DNA from 4 places in the Cronobacter turicensis genome. Region 2 is predicted to be linked to each of the others. Evidence: predicted binding sites of a transcription regulator. Region 2 holds the regulator's gene; each other region holds the start of a gene.

Region 1 (4,724 bases), 410 kb from region 2:
CAGCGTGGCGCTGCGCTACGAACAGGTGAACCCGCTGACGTTTGAAGAGCCCACCTCGCCGCATATCGCAAGCCGGGAAGAGGGGCTGCCGATTGATTTCACCGTGATGTCCGCTGGCCTGCGCGCGCTTGAGCCGCTGGCCGACTGGGTGCTGGTGGAAGGCGCGGGCGGCTGGTTTACGCCGCTCTCTGACGAGGCGACGTTCGCCGACTGGGCGCAGCAGGAGCGCCTGCCGGTGATTTTAGTGGTCGGCGTTAAGCTTGGCTGCATCAACCATGCGCTGCTGACCGCGCAGGCGGTCCAGGCCGCGGGCCTGCGTCTCGCAGGCTGGGTGGCGAATGACGTGCAGCCGCCTGGCCGCCGCCATCAGGACTATCTCGCCACGCTTAAGCGTTTGCTGCCCGCCCCGATGCTTGGCGAAATTCCATGGCTGGGTGCCGAGCCGGATGTGACGCCTGCCGCGCAATGGATCGATCTCAGCACACTGGCGCGCTAAGGCGTTATCCAGTGCGTCAGACGCGCGTCGGTTAACTGCGCGGCGCTCCCCCGGGCCACGGCGCGCCCGCGGTGCAGCAGGCAGAAACGATCCGCCACCCGGCGGATAAACGACAAATGTTGCTCCACCAGCAACAGGCTCATTCCCCACTCGCGGTTAAGCCGCGTGAGCAGATCCGCAAGCTTTGGAATAAACGTCTGGCCGAGGCCGCGCGTCGGCTCATCCAGAATCAGCAACCGCGGGCGCGTCACCAGCGCCTGCGCCAGTATCAGCTGGAGCGCCAGCTCCGGCGACAGGCCTGAGGCCTGCGCGTGACGGCGCGTCCAGAGCGTCGGGAACAGATCAAACACCGGCTCCGGGCTGGTCGCGCGCTCAGGCTGCGCCCGCAGCGCGATATGCAGATTCTCCTCCACCGTTAACTGTGAAAAATAGCGACGCGCCTGCGGCACGTAGCGGATGCCGAGCGCCGCGCGGGCATCCGCGCCGACGCGCATCAGCTCCTGCGGCGCTTGTCCGGCCTCGCGCCAGAGCATGCTGCCGCTCTTTACCGGCAGATACCCCGCCACACAGTTCAGCAGCGTGGTTTTCCCCATACCAGGCGCGCCGATAACGCAGGTGCACTCGCCGGGCAGGAGATCGAGACTGACGTCCCACAGGGTGTGCTGCGTGCCGTAAAAGTGGTTAACCGCGTGCAGACTTAACATGGCGCTTCTCCTTCAGACAGGTAATCGGAAAACAGCATTGGCGCAGGCGTTCTTACGGCTGCCTGCGCAGTGACTTCCCCGGCCTGCCCGCGCATCCTGCTGTCGCTTCCCGCCAACGACGGGAAGAGGGTGTAGTTCCGGTAACCGGTTATTGCAATTCTCTTGCCAGCCAGTGAAAAGCCCTCCTGTCGCGCCGGAAATTGAGACTAAACCTGAACGCGCGGCGAACGGGTAGTGCGTTATCCTGGAAAAAGCCGGGCGGCGTGCACTTTTTGAGTGCTGAGAGCGGCGTGGTGTTGGTGCAGCGTTGCGCAAAAGCAAAGCAAAAAAAGGTGAAAAGGATCACGCAAGGCGCGGCGTGGAAAGCAAGCGAAATTTGTCGAAACCCGCCGGGAAAATTTTTTTCTGAGCCAGACGCGGGCGGCCAGGGCTCATCGGCGACGCGGCGCGCTTTCAGGGCTGGAGGCAGTTATCCACTATTCCTGTGGATAACCTTGTGTATTAGAGTTAGAAAACGCGCCGTAAGCGAGAGCCGATGCGGCTTGCACCCGATCTGGCGCGAAAGCCGTCTTTTCAGGAAAATCATTTAAAATTAAAAGGTTAATGAAAAGCAAGCGTTGAAGAAAAAGTGTCATCTGCTGCAACAAAACTATCACAGCCTCGCTTGACAAATGTTAAAGGATAAAAAGTTTTGGGGATAACCGGCCTCATATAGTGTTTTATCCGGCGCAGGGGCAAATTTACTTCATACCAGGTGGTAAAAATGCGGTGTGAGCAAAATCCGCTAACCTGCTACTGATTTTATATCCAGTATTTATCGCTGGCAAAAATCGCTGTGGCGAGTAAAATTAACGCTCTGTCCCGCGCAAATCTTCATCAGGTGTTTCTTCATGAGCAAACCGTTCAAACTCAATTCCGCTTTCAAACCTTCCGGCGACCAGCCAGAGGCTATCCGCCGCATCAAGGAAGGGCTGGAGGACGGGCTGGCGCACCAGACGCTGCTGGGTGTGACGGGCTCGGGGAAAACGTTCACCATGGCGAACGTCATCGCCGATTTGCAGCGCCCGACCATGGTGCTGGCGCCTAACAAAACGCTGGCGGCGCAGCTCTACGGCGAGATGAAAGAGTTTTTCCCGGACAACGCCGTGGAATATTTCGTCTCGTACTATGACTACTACCAGCCGGAAGCCTATGTGCCGAGCTCCGACACCTTTATCGAAAAGGACGCGTCGGTGAACGAGCATATCGAACAGATGCGTCTGTCGGCCACTAAAGCGCTGCTGGAGCGGCGCGACGTGGTGGTCGTGGCATCCGTTTCCGCCATCTACGGCCTTGGCGACCCGGATCTCTACCTGAAGATGATGCTGCATCTCACCAAAGGGATGATCATCGACCAGCGCGCTATTTTGCGCCGCCTGACGGAGCTGCAATATACCCGCAACGACCAGGCGTTCCAGCGCGGCACCTTCCGCGTGCGCGGCGAGGTGATTGATATTTTCCCGGCGGAATCGGACGAGCTGGCGCTGCGCGTCGAGCTGTTCGACGAAGAGGTGGAGCGGCTGTCGCTGTTCGACCCGCTGACCGGCACCGTGGATTCCATCATTCAGCGTTTTACCGTCTACCCGAAAACGCACTACGTGACTCCGCGCGAGCGCATTGTGCAGGCGATGGAAGATATCAAAGTGGAGCTGGCCGAGCGCCGTAAGGTGCTGCTTGAGAATAACAAACTGCTCGAAGAGCAGCGTCTGACCCAGCGTACCCAGTTCGATCTGGAAATGATGAACGAGCTGGGGTACTGCTCCGGCATTGAAAACTACTCGCGCTATCTCTCCGGTCGCGGCCCGGGCGAAGCGCCGCCGACGCTGTTTGACTATCTGCCGGCGGACGGCCTGCTGGTTATCGATGAATCGCACGTCACCATTCCGCAGATTGGCGGAATGTTCCGTGGCGACCGCGCGCGTAAAGAGACGCTGGTGGAGTACGGCTTCCGTCTGCCGTCGGCGCTTGATAACCGCCCGCTGAAGTTTGAAGAGTTCGAGGCGCTGGCCCCGCAGACGGTTTATGTGTCGGCAACGCCCGGCAACTATGAGCTGGAAAAATCGGGCAGCGAGATTATCGACCAGGTGGTGCGCCCGACCGGTCTGCTCGATCCGATTATCGAAGTGCGCCCGGTAGGGACGCAGGTGGACGACCTGCTGTCGGAAATCCGCAAACGCGTCGCCATCAACGAGCGCGTGCTGGTGACGACGCTGACCAAGCGCATGGCGGAAGATTTAACCGAATATCTCGAAGAACACGGCGAGAAAGTGCGCTATCTGCACTCCGATATCGACACCGTGGAGCGTATGGAGATTATCCGCGACCTGCGTCTTGGCGAGTTTGACGTGCTGGTGGGCATCAACCTGTTGCGAGAAGGGCTGGATATGCCGGAGGTGTCGCTGGTGGCGATCCTCGACGCCGACAAAGAGGGCTTCCTGCGCTCCGAGCGTTCGCTTATCCAGACCATTGGCCGCGCGGCGCGTAACGTGAACGGCAAAGCGATTCTCTACGGCGATAAAATTACGCCGTCGATGGCGAGAGCGATTAACGAAACCGAACGCCGTCGTGAGAAGCAGCAGGCGTACAACGAAGAACACGGCATTGTGCCGCAGGGTCTCAACAAGAAAGTGGTCGATATCCTGGCGCTTGGCGAGAATATCGCGAAAACCAAGGCGAAAGGCCGCGGCAAAGGGCGCACGGTGGCGGATGCCGAAGCCGCTGAACTGGCGCTGACGCCGAAAGCGTTGCAGCAGAAAATTCATCAGCTTGAAGCGCAGATGGTGCAGCATGCGCAGAATCTGGAGTTTGAAGAGGCCGCGCAGATCCGCGATAAGCTTCATCAGTTGCGCGAGCTGTTTATCGCCGCGTCGTAAGCGCTTCTTGCTGCGAATGGATGGTTTGCGATGCGGTGGGTGTGTGATTGTCTGTGGTGTGGTGTGGTGTGGTGTGGTGTGGTGTGGTGGGTGCGCTTCGCTTACCCACCCTACCTGGAATCAATGCCGGCTTCGTCGTTCCGTAGGGCGGGTAAGCGAAGCGCACCCGCCATAACCACGACCCGAACAGATTATCCCAGCGCCTGAATCGCTTTTTCCAGCGCCACGCGCAGCAGGTGGCGGTCGTGGCGGTAAGGGATATCGCTGGCTTCCAGCGGCTCCTGAATCACAATCCTGTCCTGCGCGCCGCTCACGTCCACCTTCGGGCCGACCACCACGGCATCCACCACGCGTTTCCCGACATACGTCTCCATCAGCGCCAGCTTCTCTTCGAGCCTGAGCGAAGCGGCGGCCGGGCTTAACTCGCGGCCTAAATTGCCGATATACACCATTGGCGCGGGCGTGCGGCGCAGCGCTTTGGCGAGATCGTCAAGCAGCAGCAGCGGTATCAGGCTGGTGTAAAAACTGCCAGGGCCAATAATAATCAAATCGGCTTCGGCAATCGCCCCAACGGCCTCGCGCGTCGCCTGCACATTTGGGTAGAGCATCAGC
Region 2 (4,724 bases):
AATGTGCGTCCCGGCGGGCGTATGATTGACTGCGTTATACACCAGATTTGAAATCGCGCTGCGCAACTGCTCGTCATTGCCGAGCACTTTAAGCTGCGGGTCCACCTCAAAAGTAAACGTCTGCCTCTGCTGGCTGAGCGTCTGCGCTTCGCGCTCCACCACCCGCAGCATCATCGGCACGTCGATCGTCTCGTTGAGCTGCATCGCGGGCGCCGCCTCGATTTTCGAAAGCGTCAATAGCTGTTTCACCAGCCCTTCCATGCGGTACGTCTGCTCGCGCATCGTGTGCAGCGCTTTTTCACGCAGCGGCCCTTCGAGCGTCTGCTCGTGCATCATCTCCAGATAGCCCTGCAACACGGTCAGCGGGGTGCGCAACTCGTGGCTGACGTTGGCGAAAAAGTTGCGCCTGGCGCCTTCGAGCTGATGCATCTGCGTGACGTCGCGCGCCACCATCAGCAGCTGATCTTCGCTGTACGGCATGACGCGAAACTCAAGATGACGCCCGTTATTGAGCACCAGATGCAATGGCCGGTTGAACTCCTGGCCGCGCAGATAGCTGGTGAATTCCGGATAGCGCAGCAGGTTTAAGATGTTCTGGCCGTTATCGTCGGGCCAGCGCAGGCCGAGAAGCTGTTGCGCAAGGCCGTTGCACCAGAAGATAACGCCTTCTTCCGTGGTCAGCACCACGGCGTCCGGCAGGGATTCCGCGCCGCTGCGAAAGCGTTTGATAAGATTACCCAGTTCGCGACGGCGTTTTTTATTGCGCAACTGCATCTGGTGCAGGCCGTAGAGCAAGGGTTCCCAGCTGCCGCTGCCGGGCGGCGGCGTCATGCTGCGATCCACCCACAGCCACCAGGAGAGCCGCAGCAGATTCCAGAAATGCCAGACCAGCAATCCGGTTACCGCCGCCAGTAAAAACCATGCCAGATAGCCGAATATCGCCCCGAGCACCAGCGCCGGAATACAGCACAGCAACAGCTCCAGCACCAGTCTTTTCCATGACAGCCGTTCCAGCACGCGTCACACTCCTGTTTTGGGTTTAAAAACGGGTTGAGAACCGATAACCCGTACCGCGCACCGTTTGTACCATTCTGTCATGACCGCTGTGTTCCAGCGCCTTGCGCAGGCGGCGGATATGCACATCCACGGTACGATCTTCCACATACACATTGGTGCCCCAGACGTGGTTCAGCAGCTGTTCACGGCTGTAAACGCGCTCCGGGTGCGTCATAAAGAAATGTAACAGCTTGAATTCGGTCGGCCCCATATCGAGGGGATTTTCGCCGGTCATCACGCGGTGCGATGACGGATCGAGGCTTAAGCCCTGCATTTCGATGACTTCATCCACCGCCATCGGCGAGATACGGCGCATGACTGCTTTAATACGCGCCACCAGCTCTTTCGGGGAGAACGGTTTGGTAATGTAATCGTCGGCGCCCGTTTCCAGCCCACGCACGCGATCTTCTTCTTCACCGCGCGCGGTCAGCATCACCACCGGGATCTCGCGGGTCAGCGCTTCGCGTTTGATATGCTTAATAAACTGGATCCCCGATCCGCCGGGCAGCATCCAGTCCAGCAGAATCAGATCGGGCCAGGGCTCATTGAGTTGATTCACCGCACTGTCATAATCTTCCGCTTCCACCGGCTGGAAGCCATTTTGCTCCAGTACGAAACACACCATCTCGCGGATAGGTGCTTCATCTTCAACGACCAGAATACGTCTCGCCATGATTCGCCCTGTTAAATAAAGTAAACAGTATGTAATGCGGCGCCATTATGCGTCAGATTTATGACAGATTTATGAAAAAGATGACCGTAAGATGACCTGTCAGCGCGTGCGGTAAAACCCGGCGGCGCGACGAAACAGGACACCCGCCGTACTGGATGTTTATAATCCCCTTCTCGCTTTTTCGCCACAGGGCATCCCATGCGTATTCTGCATACCTCAGACTGGCATCTTGGTCAAAATTTTTACGCCAAAAGCCGCGCCGCCGAACATGAAGCCTTTCTCGACTGGCTGCTGGAGGCGGCAATGGCGCATCAGGTAGATGCGATTATTGTCGCAGGCGACATCTTTGATACCGGCGCGCCGCCCAGCTATGCGCGCGAGCTCTATAACCGCTTTGTCGTCAAACTTCAGGCGGCAAACTGCCCGCTTATCGTGCTTGGCGGCAACCATGATTCGGTGGCGACGCTCAATGAATCCCGCGAGCTGCTGGCCTGCCTGAACACGCAGGTCATCGCCAGCGCGCAGCTCACGCCGGAAAGCCAGGCCACGTTATTATACCGCCGCGACGGCGAGCCGGGCGCGGTGCTCTGCCCGGTGCCGTTTTTACGCCCGCGCGACGTGCTGCGAAGCCTCAGCGGGCAGTCGGGCCGGGAAAAACAGCAGCAGTTGCTGGAGGCCATCAGCCAGCACTATCAGCAAAGCTATGAGGCCGCCTGCCAGCTTCGCGGCGAGCGTAATCTGCCGATTATCGCGACCGGCCATCTTACCACCGTGGGCGTCACCAAAAGCGACGCGGTGCGCGACATCTATATAGGCACGCTCGACGCCTTTCCGGCGGACCGCTTTCCGCCCGCCGATTATATCGCGCTGGGGCATATTCACCGCGCCCAGAAAGTCGCGGGCTGCGAGCATATCCGCTACAGCGGCTCGCCGATTGCGCTGAGCTTTGATGAAACCGGTAAAGAGAAAAGCGTTTATCTGGTGGAGTTCGCCGACGGCAAACTGCGCGACGTCACGGCCCTGCCGGTGCCGGTCAGCCAGCCGCTGGCGGTACTGAAAGGCAGCCTGGAGTCTATCACCGCGCAGCTCGAACAGTGGCGCGATGCGCCGGACGAGCCCAGAGTGTGGCTCGATATCGAAATCGACACCGGCGAATTTCTGCATGATATGCACCGCCAGATAAGCCAGCTGACCGAAAGCCTGCCGGTGGAAGTCGTTCTGCTGCGCCGCAGCCGTGAAATGCGCGAGCGCGCGCTTGGCTCGCTCAGCACCGAAACGCTCAGCGAGCTGGGGGTGGAGGAGGTGTTTGAACGCCGCCTGGAGCTGGAAGCCCTGGAGGAGCCGGAGAAAGCGCAGTTGCGCACGCTCTTCGCCCGCACGCTGGAAAGCCTGCACGAGGAGGACGAAGCATGAAAATCTTAACCCTGCGGCTGAAAAACCTGAACTCGCTGAAAGGCGAATGGAAAATCGACTTCACCGCCGAGCCGTTCGCGAGCAACGGGCTGTTCGCCATCACCGGGCCGACCGGCGCGGGTAAAACCACGCTGCTTGACGCCATCTGCCTTGCGCTCTACCACCGCACGCCGCGCCTGAACGCGCTGTCGCAAAGCCAGAATGACCTGATGACGCGCGATACCGCCGAATGCCTGGCAGAAGTGGAGTTTGAAGTAAAAGGCGTCGCCTGGCGCGCGTTCTGGAGCCAGAGCCGCGCGCGGGGCCTGCCGGACGGCAATCTGCAGGCGCCGCGCGTGGAGCTGGCGCGCTGCGAAGACGGCAAAATCGTCGCCGATAAAATTAAAGATAAACTCGACAGAATAGCCGCGCTGACGGGTCTGGATTACGACCGTTTCACCCGCTCCATGATGCTCTCGCAGGGGCAGTTCGCCGCCTTTCTCAATGCCGAGGCCAAAGCGCGCGCCGAACTGCTGGAAGAGCTGACCGGCACTGAAATCTACGGCCAGGTCTCGGCGCGTATTTTCGAACAGCATAAAGAGGCGCGTAGCCAGCTTGAGAAGCTCGAATCCCAGGCGCAGGGCGTGCGGCTGCTGGACGATGCGCAGCGCGAAAGCTTAACCACAGGTTTGCAGGCGCTCACTGACGATGAAAAAACGCTGCTCGCCCGCCAGCGCCAGTTACAGCAAGAACACCTGTGGCTGACGCAGCGCACGGCGCTTGCCAGCGCCCAGGACGCGGCGGGCCATGCGGCGGCGGCGGCAGATCAGGCACTACTGGCCGCCGCGCCGCAGCTGGCGCGTCTTGAAACGGCGCTACCGGCGGAAAAACTGCGCCCGGCCTGGCTGCGTAGTCAGGAGCTGGAAACCGCCCTTGCCGCCACTGGTCGCAAGCATGAAGAAGTAAGCGTTCGCTTACAGGAAAGCCAGCAGCGCCGCCGGGAGATCCGCCAGGCCGCCGCGCAACAGGCGCAAGCCCAGACGCACGAGCTCGGCGAACTGGGCCGCTGGCTTGCGGAGCACGACCGCTACCGCCTGTGGAGCAGCGAGCTCGCGGGCTGGCGCGCGGTGCTGGCGCAACAAAAGCGCGATCGCGCGCAGCTGCGCGCGCTGAACGAGACGCTCGACGCCACTCGCCGCAAGCGCGACGCGCTGCCGGATGCCGGGCTGGCGCTCTCGCCGGATGACGCCGCTCAGGCGCTGGCGCAGCTTAACGACCAGCGGCCGCTGCGTCAGAAGCTTTCGACGCTTCAGTCAACTTTCGCGCCGCTGACGCGCCGTAAAGCGCGCCTGCAGGAGACGACCAGCGCCCTGCAAACGCAAATTCAGCTCGCCGAACAACAGCTGGCGCAAAAGCGTCAGGATTACAAAACCAAACAGGACGAGGTCACCCGCGCGAAAGCAGTCTGCGAGCTGGAGCAACGCATCGCGAGCCTCGTTGAAGAGCGCGCGCGACTGCAACCCGGCAGCCCCTGCCCGCTCTGCGGCGCGACCGAGCACCCGGCCGTTGAGGCGTACCAGGCGCTGACGCCTGACGCGAGCCG
Region 3 (4,724 bases), 1.1 Mb from region 2:
GCGGCGGCGCTCGGTTTGCTCGCCTCAACGCTGCATCTGGGGTATCCGCTCAATGCGTTTAACGCGCTGCGCCATCTCTCCAGCTCCTGGCTCAGCCGGGAAATCGCGCTGGCGGGCGTGTTTATGGCGCTGCTCGCCATCAGCATTTTGCTGCTGATGATGAAGCGCGCCGTGTCGTGGTCGCTCCTGTGGTTAACGGTAATGGCGGGGCTGGCGGATATTGTCGCGATGGCGTCTATTTATTGCCACGCGTCGGTCATGACCTGGCAGCACGTCAACACCTGGGCCATGTTCCTGGGCTCGGTGGCGTTAATCGGCGCGGCGATATTACAGCTGCGTCTTGCGTTGCGTCCGGCCTTTAACGTCCAGGCAGAACTCGCGGTAAGCCGTCGTCTCTCGCTGCTGGCGCTTTCGGCTGTGCTGATCCGGCTGCTCATTCAGCCTGCCTATCATCACTATTTAGCGCATGCCGTGGTGCCAGTGACGTTTCCGCTGCATCCGCTGGCCGCCTTTGACGCCTGCGCCGGGCTGCGACTTGCGGGGTGGTGCAGTTCGGTTGGCGGCGCGTTGTTGTTGATGATAGGGCTAACACGTCCTCACGGGGGCCGAACGCCGCAAATTGCCGGGTGCGGGCTGATCCTGCTCGGCGAACTGTTGCTGCGCCTGGCATTTTTTTGCATCGATGTCTGATGAATCTTTTTGACATGATTGCGCCCGCACAACCCTGTGTGGGCGCGCGCTGCGCCAGAAAACGGCTGCCCCGCAGCCGCTGCGATTATTGCGTCACCCGCTGCCCGACCGGCGCGCTCGCCCTTCACCACCATGACGTTATCCTTGCGTCGGATCGCTGTACCGGCTGCGGGATCTGCCTGTTTGTCTGCCCGGCGGACGCGCTGGAATATCTCTCGCCGCTGATGCGTCGTCACCGCGACGGCGTGCTGCTCGGGCCGTTCACGCTGCCGGTCGCCGCAGAAGAGCTGATGCTCTGGCATACGCATTACGCTATTCGCGCGGTCGCGGTGGATCTCACACAGAACCCGCACTGGCTGCGCCCGCTGGCTGAACTTAACCTGTGGCTGCAAAGGCGCGGCGAGCCGGGCTGGCAGTGCGTGACGGTTTCACCTGAGGCCGGTGAGGCAAGACGTCGGCTTTTGCGCCCGGAAGGCGCTCGCGTACCGCATGATGCCGCCGGGCGCCGCGCGGCGGAGGCGTTTTCTACGGCGTACCGCATCACGCTGGACGCCACGCGTTGTCTGCTGTGCGGCGCCTGTGGTCGGGTGTGCGCCCGCGGCGCGATCCGCTTTAGCGAACCGTCCGTTACGCTTGATTCGTCGCGCTGTGATGGCTGCGGCGACTGCGCGGCGGTGTGCCCGGTGGAGGCGGCAGAGGTCGTGGCGGGTGAAGCCGTGCCGCCTGTGCGCATGGCGCTGTATCCGGCGCGATGCGAACGCTGCGGCGAGCCGTGGCGCGCGTGGCAGCCGGGTGAGAAACACTGCCCGGTTTGTCGCCGTCACGCTTTCAGTATGCGTGGCGGTTAACGCTGTGAGCTGCTGAATCCACAGGGGAAAGTGGCGCTGTCATTAATCTGTCACGCACGCGCCTTATAACAGTGCCACCCCGACTCTGGATCTGAGAATAATGAAAATCAAACCCCTTACGCTTGCGCTCGCCGCGCTGTTCCCGCTCTGCGCCCTGGCCGCCGCGCCGCAGGTCGAACGCTATGTTGTGACGTTCCCGCAGGAAGATCATGTGGTCTATTCCGGTAATTATTCCAGCGCGTTTCCGGATGGCCTGCCGGTGGGCGTGGGCTCCGGGCTGCTGTTTTTACGCAAAGAGGGCGATGACCTGATTTTCGCGACCGTGACCGACCGCGGCCCGAACGCGGACTCGCCGAAAATGGGCAAGCAGGAGTCGAAAATTTTCGCGAGCCCCGAGTATACGCCGCTGATGATGACCATCCGCGTCAGCAAAGATAAAGCGCAGGCGAGCGACCCGATGCCGCTGCATGACGATCAGGGCAACATCAGCGGGCTGCCGCTGCCCGCCGGGCTTATCGGCGCGACGAATGAACTGGCGCTCAACGACGCGCTGCAAACGCTCAGCGGCGATAAACGCGGGCTGGATACCGAAGGGATCACGCCTGACGGCAAAGGCGGCTACTGGCTGTGCGACGAGTACGGCCCGTTTATCATCAATGTGGACGCCAGCGGCGCGATCCTCGCCAAACATGGCCCGCAGGCGGGTAAAGGCGAAGAGGGCGTGGCGGGCGGTTTGCCGAATATCATTAAATGGCGTCAGCCTAACCGCGGCTTCGAAGGGGTGACCCGTATGCCGGACGGACGCATTATCGCGGCGGTGCAAAGCACGCTGGATATCGACGGCAAAACCAAAAACACGGCGCGCTTTACCCGTCTGGTGAGTTTTGATCCGGCGACCGGCAAAACGGCGATGTACGGCTACCCGATTGACATTGACGTCTATAAAAAAGCCAAAGACGCCAAAATCGGCGATATCGTGGCGCTGGACGACCACCGCATTCTGCTCATCGAACAGGGCGGCGATAAAAACAAAACCATGCGCAACCGCATTTATGTGGTCGATCTCAGCAACGCCACCGATCTGAGCACGCTGGATGACACCCAGCCGCCGGAATTTGACGATGCGCAAAAACTTAACGCGCGCGGCGTGAAGCTCGCCACAAAACAGCTGGCGGTGGATTTGCGCGAGGCGGGCTGGCAGCAGGAGAAAGCCGAAGGGCTGGCGCTTGTCGACCCGCAAACTATCGCGGTCATTAACGACAACGATTTTGGTTTGCAGTCAGCGCTGCTGGAGCCGCAGGGCGATAAAAAAGCGATGGACGACTATAACGTCGACGGTAAAGGGCATCTGACCCTGGACGGTCAGCCGGTCGCAAGCAAAATCGGCATTAAGCCGCTGGAAAAACCCGCCTCGCAGAATGAACTGTGGGTGATCAAGCTCGATAAACCGCTGTAAGCGCAATAAAAAAGGGCAGGCCGAAGCCTGCCCTGTCGTCACGGTATCAAGCTTAGTTCAGCTTAAATACCGCCACGGCCTGATTGAGCAGCTGTGACTGCTCTTTCAGCGAGTGGGCGGCGGCAGAAGCTTCTTCCACCAGCGCGGCGTTCTGCTGGGTAACCGAATCCATCTGCGCGACGGCCTGGTTAATCTGCTCAATCCCACGGCTCTGCTCGCCGGTTGAGAGCGCGATTTCTGACATCAGTTCAGAGACCTGCTTAATCGAGCCGATAATACGCTTCATGCTTTCGCCTGCGCGCGCCACGCGGTCGCTGCCCAGCACCACCTGTTCGCCGGACTGTTCGATAAGCTCTTTGATCTCTTTCGCCGCGACAGACGAACGCTGCGCCAGGTTACGCACTTCGCTTGCCACCACCGCAAAACCACGACCCTGTTCACCTGCACGTGCGGCTTCCACCGCGGCGTTAAGCGCCAGGATATTAGTCTGGAAGGCGATATCTTCGATAATGCCGATAATGTTGTCGATTTTGCTGGAGCTGGACTCGATCTCCTGCATGGACACCACAACTTCTTCGACGATAGCGTTGCCTTCCTGCGCGGCGCTGCGCATATTGCCCGCGAGTTTATTCGCCTCAGCGGTGTTCTCCGAGGTGTGCTTCACGGTGGACGTCAGCTGTTCCATGCTGGCGGCGGTTTCACCGAGAGAAGCGGCCTGCTCTTCGGTACGCGCCGAGAGATCGACGTTACCGGCGGCAATCTCTTCCGCGGCGTGGGCAACGCTCTGGCTGGAGTCGCGTACCTGGGCGATGATATCGACCAGCGACAGACGCATCTGCTCAAGCGAGCCGAGCATATCGCCAATCTCATCTTTCGAACCCGAGAGCACCGGGGTGTGCAGTTCGCCTTCCGCCATCTGCTGGCAGTGACGACGTGCCGCATCAAGCGGTGCCAGCACGCGGCGCTTCAGCAGAATAAACATCGCGCCAATCAGCAGCGTAAACAGCAGGGCAAACACCGCGATGGTGATGATGCTGTTCACGAAGCGTTCCTGCGCCTCATGGTTCAGACGCTGGGCATATTTCTCACGGAACGCCAGCAGTTGATCGAGCGTAATTTCAAACTGGCGATCCAGTTGCGGGATCGTCGTGCTCACCAGCTGGTTAAAACGCGCGGTATCGTTGCGGCTTGCCGCATCCATCAGCGGACGCAGGCCGTCATCGACATACGCCTGCCATGCCTGACGGTACGGGGCGGCCAGCGCCTCCTCACCCTCAACAGCAGGGGCTGCTTTATAGTTATTAAACGCTGCGACAGCTTTTTGCATCACTTCGTTGGCGCTCTCAAGCGATGCCTGCGTTTTCTGGGTATCGCCGATAGAAGCGTTGATCATCGCCTCCATCAGGCGCACGCGCAGCGTACGGCTGTGGTTAATCGGGTCAATCACCGAAAGCACTACGCGAATCTCTTTGTTCACGTTATCCAGCGACTGGTTGCTGCGGGTGAGCGACCAGAGGTTGGAGACGGTGCTGACGAGAAAGATAAAAAGTAACAGACTGAAAACGAGAAATGAAAAACGCCTTACTGACATGTTGTTCCCTTGCGTGAGGTTGTAACACAACGACCCGGCATCCCGAAAAAGAGGAGTGCCACCAGACGGTTATCGGTTTATCTTGCAAAAAATTTAGCTTAAATAAATTTTTACCTACCAAAACAAGGGGTTATATTTG
Region 4 (4,724 bases), 1.0 Mb from region 2:
CACCCGCATGTCTCCGGACATATCGTCGTGGTGCATAACGGCATTATCGAAAACCACGAACCGCTGCGCGAACTGTTGAAAACGCGCGGCTACGAATTCGTCACCGAAACCGACACCGAAGTGATCGCGCATCTGGTGCACTGGGAGCTGGAGCAAGGCGGTACGCTGCGTGAAGCGGTGCTGCGCGCCATTCCTCAGCTGCGCGGCGCTTACGGCACCGTCATCATGGATAACCGCGATCCGAGCGTTCTGCTGGCGGCCCGTTCCGGCAGCCCGCTGGTGATTGGTCTCGGCGTGGGCGAGAACTTTATCGCCTCCGATCAGCTGGCGCTGCTGCCGGTCACCCGTCGCTTTATCTTCCTCGAAGAGGGGATATCGCCGAAGTGACCCGCCGCTCCGTCGCGATTTTCAACACCCACGGCGAAAGCGTTTCCCGCCCGGAAATCGAATCTAACGTGCAGTATGACGCCGGCGATAAAGGCATCTACCGCCACTACATGCAAAAAGAGATCTACGAACAGCCGAACGCGATTAAAAACACGCTGGCCGGGCGCATCAGCCACGGCGAGGTGGATTTAAGCGAGCTGGGTCCGAACGCCGACGAACTGCTCTCGCAGGTTGAGCATATTCAGATTGTCGCGTGCGGCACCTCGTATAACTCCGGTATGGTCTCCCGCTACTGGTTTGAAGCGCTGGCAGGCGTGCCGTGCGATGTCGAAATCGCCTCGGAATTCCGCTATCGCAAATCCGCCGTGCGTCGCAACAGCCTGATGATCACGCTGTCGCAGTCCGGCGAAACCGCAGATACCCTCGCGGCGCTGCGTCTGTCCAAAGAGCTGGGTTATCTTGGTTCGCTGGCCATCTGTAACGTACCGGGCTCTTCGCTGGTGCGTGAGTCCTCGCTGGCGCTGATGACCAAAGCCGGTACGGAAATCGGCGTGGCGTCCACCAAAGCGTTCACCACGCAGCTGACCGTGTTGCTGATGCTGGTGGCGAAACTGGGTCGCCTGAAAGGCGCTGACGCCGCCATTGAGCACGATATCGTGCATGGCCTGCAGGCGTTGCCGAGCCGCATCGAGCAGATGCTCTCTCAGGACAAACGCATCGAAGCGCTGGCGGAAGATTTCTCCGACAAGCACCACGCGCTGTTCCTGGGCCGCGGCGATCAGTACCCGATCGCGCTGGAAGGCGCGCTGAAGCTTAAAGAGATCTCCTACATCCACGCCGAAGCCTATGCGGCGGGCGAGCTCAAGCATGGCCCGCTGGCGCTGATTGACGCCGATATGCCGGTTATCGTGGTGGCGCCGAACAACGAACTGCTGGAAAAACTGAAGTCCAACATCGAAGAAGTTCGCGCCCGTGGCGGCGTGCTGTATGTCTTCGCCGATCAGGACGCCGGCTTCAGCAGCAGCGACAACATGAACATCATCCCGATGCCGCATGTTGAAGACGTTATCGCGCCGATCTTCTACACGGTTCCGCTGCAATTGCTGGCCTATCACGTCGCGCTGATCAAAGGCACCGATGTTGACCAGCCGCGTAACCTGGCGAAATCCGTCACGGTGGAATAACGCGTTTCTGCCCGTGTTATGCTCTGAAGAGGTTGCCGCCCGGCAGCCTCTTTTTTTAACGTCACGGAAATGGATTTTTATGTCGCTAAAGCCCTTTCTGACTGGTTCGCGTTTTTATCAGCTCATCACTTACAGCGCAGAGGTGGATGACGACATCGCCCACCGCAGGCTGCATCAGCTAAAGCTCAAAATGGCGCAGCAACGTGAGCTGCCAAAGGCCCGCTTTATCGGCACCTCCTCGTTTTATCATGTGCTGGTGGGCAGCAATTATCTGATGCTCTTTAGCGCGGCGCTGAATGTCGCTGCGCTGCGCCCGCCCTTTGCGCCGCTCTGGGTTTTCGGCGGCGTGCTCTGGCTGATACTGCTGATGGTCATTGCGTTTATGGTTGAAAAAGGGCGTCGCAGCGGGCTGGTATTGCTCCTGTACAGCTGGTTTTTCCATCTGGCGTTAAGCGTAGTTGCGCTGTGCGTCGGGCTGGCGCGCTGGCCTTCTTCGTGGGGTTCTGGTTATGCTGGGGCGGCGGCGCGCTGCTGATATGGCTGGCCTGGAGAATGATGAACAGCCAGGAAATGTTCAGGCTGGTCCGCTGGTGCCTGGCGATAAAAATGCATCGCGTCCATACCAAAGAACTTCAGCGGCCCTCGGAAAAACGCGCCGTAAAACGAAGAAAAAAATCGTGAACGACGGAACAGTTACGATGATAGCGTTTGTGACAAATCCTTATTTTGGCCTACCTTTACCCTGTCATAAAAAGAAAATTTTTCCTTCATCCAGATGTCATAAATTAATTTAACTAGTTGAATTTAAGTATTTTTATTTGTGGAAAACTCGCAGGTCTGGCGCTGTCATAAAACTGTCATAATTCGTACATTTATCTGTCACCAAACTGTCCTACTTTGCTCACCGTAGCCACGAAACAATAAATTACGAACACCAGCAGGAGACATTATGAAAGTTATGCGTACCACCGTCGCAACTGTTGTCGCCGCGACCTTATCTCTGAGCGCTTTTTCCGCATTCGCGGCAGCAAGTCTGACTGGCGCGGGCGCAACATTCCCGGCGCCGGTGTATGCCAAATGGGCGGATACCTACCAGAAAGAAACGGGTAACAAGGTAAACTACCAGGGTATCGGCTCCTCCGGTGGCGTGAAACAAATTATTGCTAACACTGTTGATTTTGGTGCTTCTGACGCGCCGCTTTCTGACGAAAAATTACAGCAAGAAGGTCTTTTCCAGTTCCCGACCGTGATCGGCGGCGTGGTGCTGGCGGTTAACCTGCCGGGCTTCAAGTCTGGCGAGCTGGTGCTGGATGGCAAAACCCTCGGCGACATCTACCTTGGCAAAATCAAGAAGTGGGATGACGAGGCTATCGCCAAACTGAACCCGGGCAAAAAACTGCCTTCTCAGAACATCGCCGTGGTGCGCCGCGCTGACGGTTCCGGTACGTCCTTCGTCTTCACCAGCTACCTGGCGAAAGTAAACGACGAGTGGAAATCTAAAATCGGCTCTGGCTCTACCGTTAACTGGCCGACCGGTCTCGGCGGTAAAGGTAACGACGGTATCGCCGCGTTCGTACAGCGTCTGCCGGGCTCTATCGGTTACGTGGAATACGCGTATGCCAAGCAGAACAACCTGACCTACACCAAACTGGTTTCCGCTGACGGCAAACCGGTCGCGCCGACCGAAGAGAGCTTCGCCAACGCCGCCAAAGGCGCTGACTGGAGCAAATCCTTCGCGCAGGACCTGACCAATCAGAAAGGCGACGACGCGTGGCCAATCACCTCTACTACGTTCATTCTGGTCCACAAAGAGCAGAAGAAACCTGAGCAGGGCGCCGAAGTGCTGAAGTTCTTCGACTGGGCCTACAAGTCAGGCGCGAAACAGGCTAATGACCTGGATTACGCCTCTCTGCCGGACAGCGTGGTTGAGCAGGTTCGCGCTGCCTGGAAGACCAACGTGAAAGACAGCAGCGGTAAAGCGCTGTACTGATCGAGATTTACCGATGATGGCGGATGGCGCTTCGCTTATCCGCCCTACAAAAATCCGGTAACATGCTGTTTTTTTGTAGGCCCGGTACGCAACACGCTGCCGGGCGTCATTCAAAACAGAGTTTAACTGAAGAGTGAAATATGGCTGCTACCAAGCCGGTATTTAACCCCCCCGGTAAAAAGGGCGATATGATTTTCAGCGCGCTGGTTCGTCTGGCTGCGCTGATTGTGCTATTGCTGCTGGGCGGCATTATCGTCTCCCTTATCATCTCCTCCTGGCCAAGCATCCAGAAATTTGGTTTTTCCTTCCTCTGGACCAAAGAGTGGGATGCCCCTAACGATATCTACGGCGGGCTGGTGCCGATTTACGGCACGCTGGTCACCTCGTTTATCGCGCTGTTGATCGCGGTTCCCGTAAGCTTTGGCATCGCGCTGTTCCTGACGGAGCTGGCTCCGGGCTGGCTCAAACGTCCGCTTGGCATCGCCATTGAGCTGCTGGCGGCTATCCCAAGCATCGTCTATGGCATGTGGGGCCTGTTTATTTTCGCCCCGTTGTTTGCAACCTATTTTCAGGAGCCGGTGGGCAACGTGCTCTCCACGATCCCGTTTATCGGCTCGCTCTTCTCGGGCCCGGCGTTCGGCATCGGCATTCTGGCGGCGGGCGTCATTCTCGCCATCATGATAATCCCTTACATTGCCGCCGTGATGCGTGATGTGTTCGAACAAACCCCGGTGATGATGAAAGAGTCCGCCTACGGCATCGGCTGCACCACCTGGGAAGTTATCTGGCGCATCGTCCTGCCGTTCACCAAAAATGGGGTGATCGGCGGCATCATGCTCGGCCTTGGCCGTGCGCTCGGCGAAACCATGGCGGTGACGTTTATCATCGGCAACACCTACCAGCTCGACAGCCCGTCGCTCTATATGCCGGGCAACAGCATCACCTCGGCGCTCGCCAACGAATTCGCCGAAGCGGAATCCGGGCTACATGTGGCGGCGCTGATGGAGCTGGGCCTGATCCTCTTTGTGATCACCTTTATCGTGCTGGCTATCTCCAGGCTGATGATTATGCGTCTGGCGAAAAACGAGGGGGCGCGCTAATGGCGACGATGGAACTGCAAAACACCACTCAGCTTGCCGAATCGCGTCGTAAAATGCAGGCGA

The links. Region 2 encodes PhoB, which activates phosphate uptake and scavenging genes when phosphate is short. Its sites were predicted from a motif close to CTGTCATAAAACTGNCNNAT; they were not measured.
Region 1: the regulator PhoB is predicted to act here: its motif matches at 1,839-1,858, upstream of uvrB (excinuclease ABC subunit UvrB).
Region 3: the regulator PhoB is predicted to act here: its motif matches at 1,575-1,594, upstream of AB8W27_RS10505 (esterase-like activity of phytase family protein).
Region 4: the regulator PhoB is predicted to act here: its motif matches at 2,415-2,434, upstream of pstS (phosphate ABC transporter substrate-binding protein PstS).

The regions. Positions count from the first base shown of each region.
Region 1 is NZ_CP165997.1:2,909,864-2,914,587, reverse strand. Features, by position in the region: gene bioD (dethiobiotin synthase) at 1-496, shown strand, start outside; gene AB8W27_RS13870 (ABC transporter ATP-binding protein) at 493-1,200, opposite strand; gene uvrB (excinuclease ABC subunit UvrB) at 2,091-4,112, shown strand; gene yvcK (uridine diphosphate-N-acetylglucosamine-binding protein YvcK) at 4,304-4,724, opposite strand, start outside.
Region 2 is NZ_CP165997.1:3,319,209-3,323,932, forward strand. Features, by position in the region: gene phoR (phosphate regulon sensor histidine kinase PhoR) at 1-1,017, opposite strand, end outside; gene phoB (phosphate response regulator transcription factor PhoB) at 1,040-1,729, opposite strand; gene sbcD (exonuclease subunit SbcD) at 1,928-3,142, shown strand; gene sbcC (exonuclease subunit SbcC) at 3,139-4,724, shown strand, end outside.
Region 3 is NZ_CP165997.1:2,191,609-2,196,332, reverse strand. Features, by position in the region: gene AB8W27_RS10515 (DmsC/YnfH family molybdoenzyme membrane anchor subunit) at 1-690, shown strand, start outside; gene AB8W27_RS10510 (4Fe-4S binding protein) at 690-1,538, shown strand; gene AB8W27_RS10505 (esterase-like activity of phytase family protein) at 1,639-2,994, shown strand; gene AB8W27_RS10500 (methyl-accepting chemotaxis protein) at 3,047-4,585, opposite strand.
Region 4 is NZ_CP165997.1:4,351,825-4,356,548, reverse strand. Features, by position in the region: partial or broken gene glmS (glutamine--fructose-6-phosphate transaminase (isomerizing)) at 1-1,571, shown strand, start outside; partial or broken gene AB8W27_RS20720 (hypothetical protein) at 1,651-2,252, shown strand; gene pstS (phosphate ABC transporter substrate-binding protein PstS) at 2,521-3,561, shown strand; gene pstC (phosphate ABC transporter permease PstC) at 3,702-4,661, shown strand; gene pstA (phosphate ABC transporter permease PstA) at 4,661-4,724, shown strand, end outside.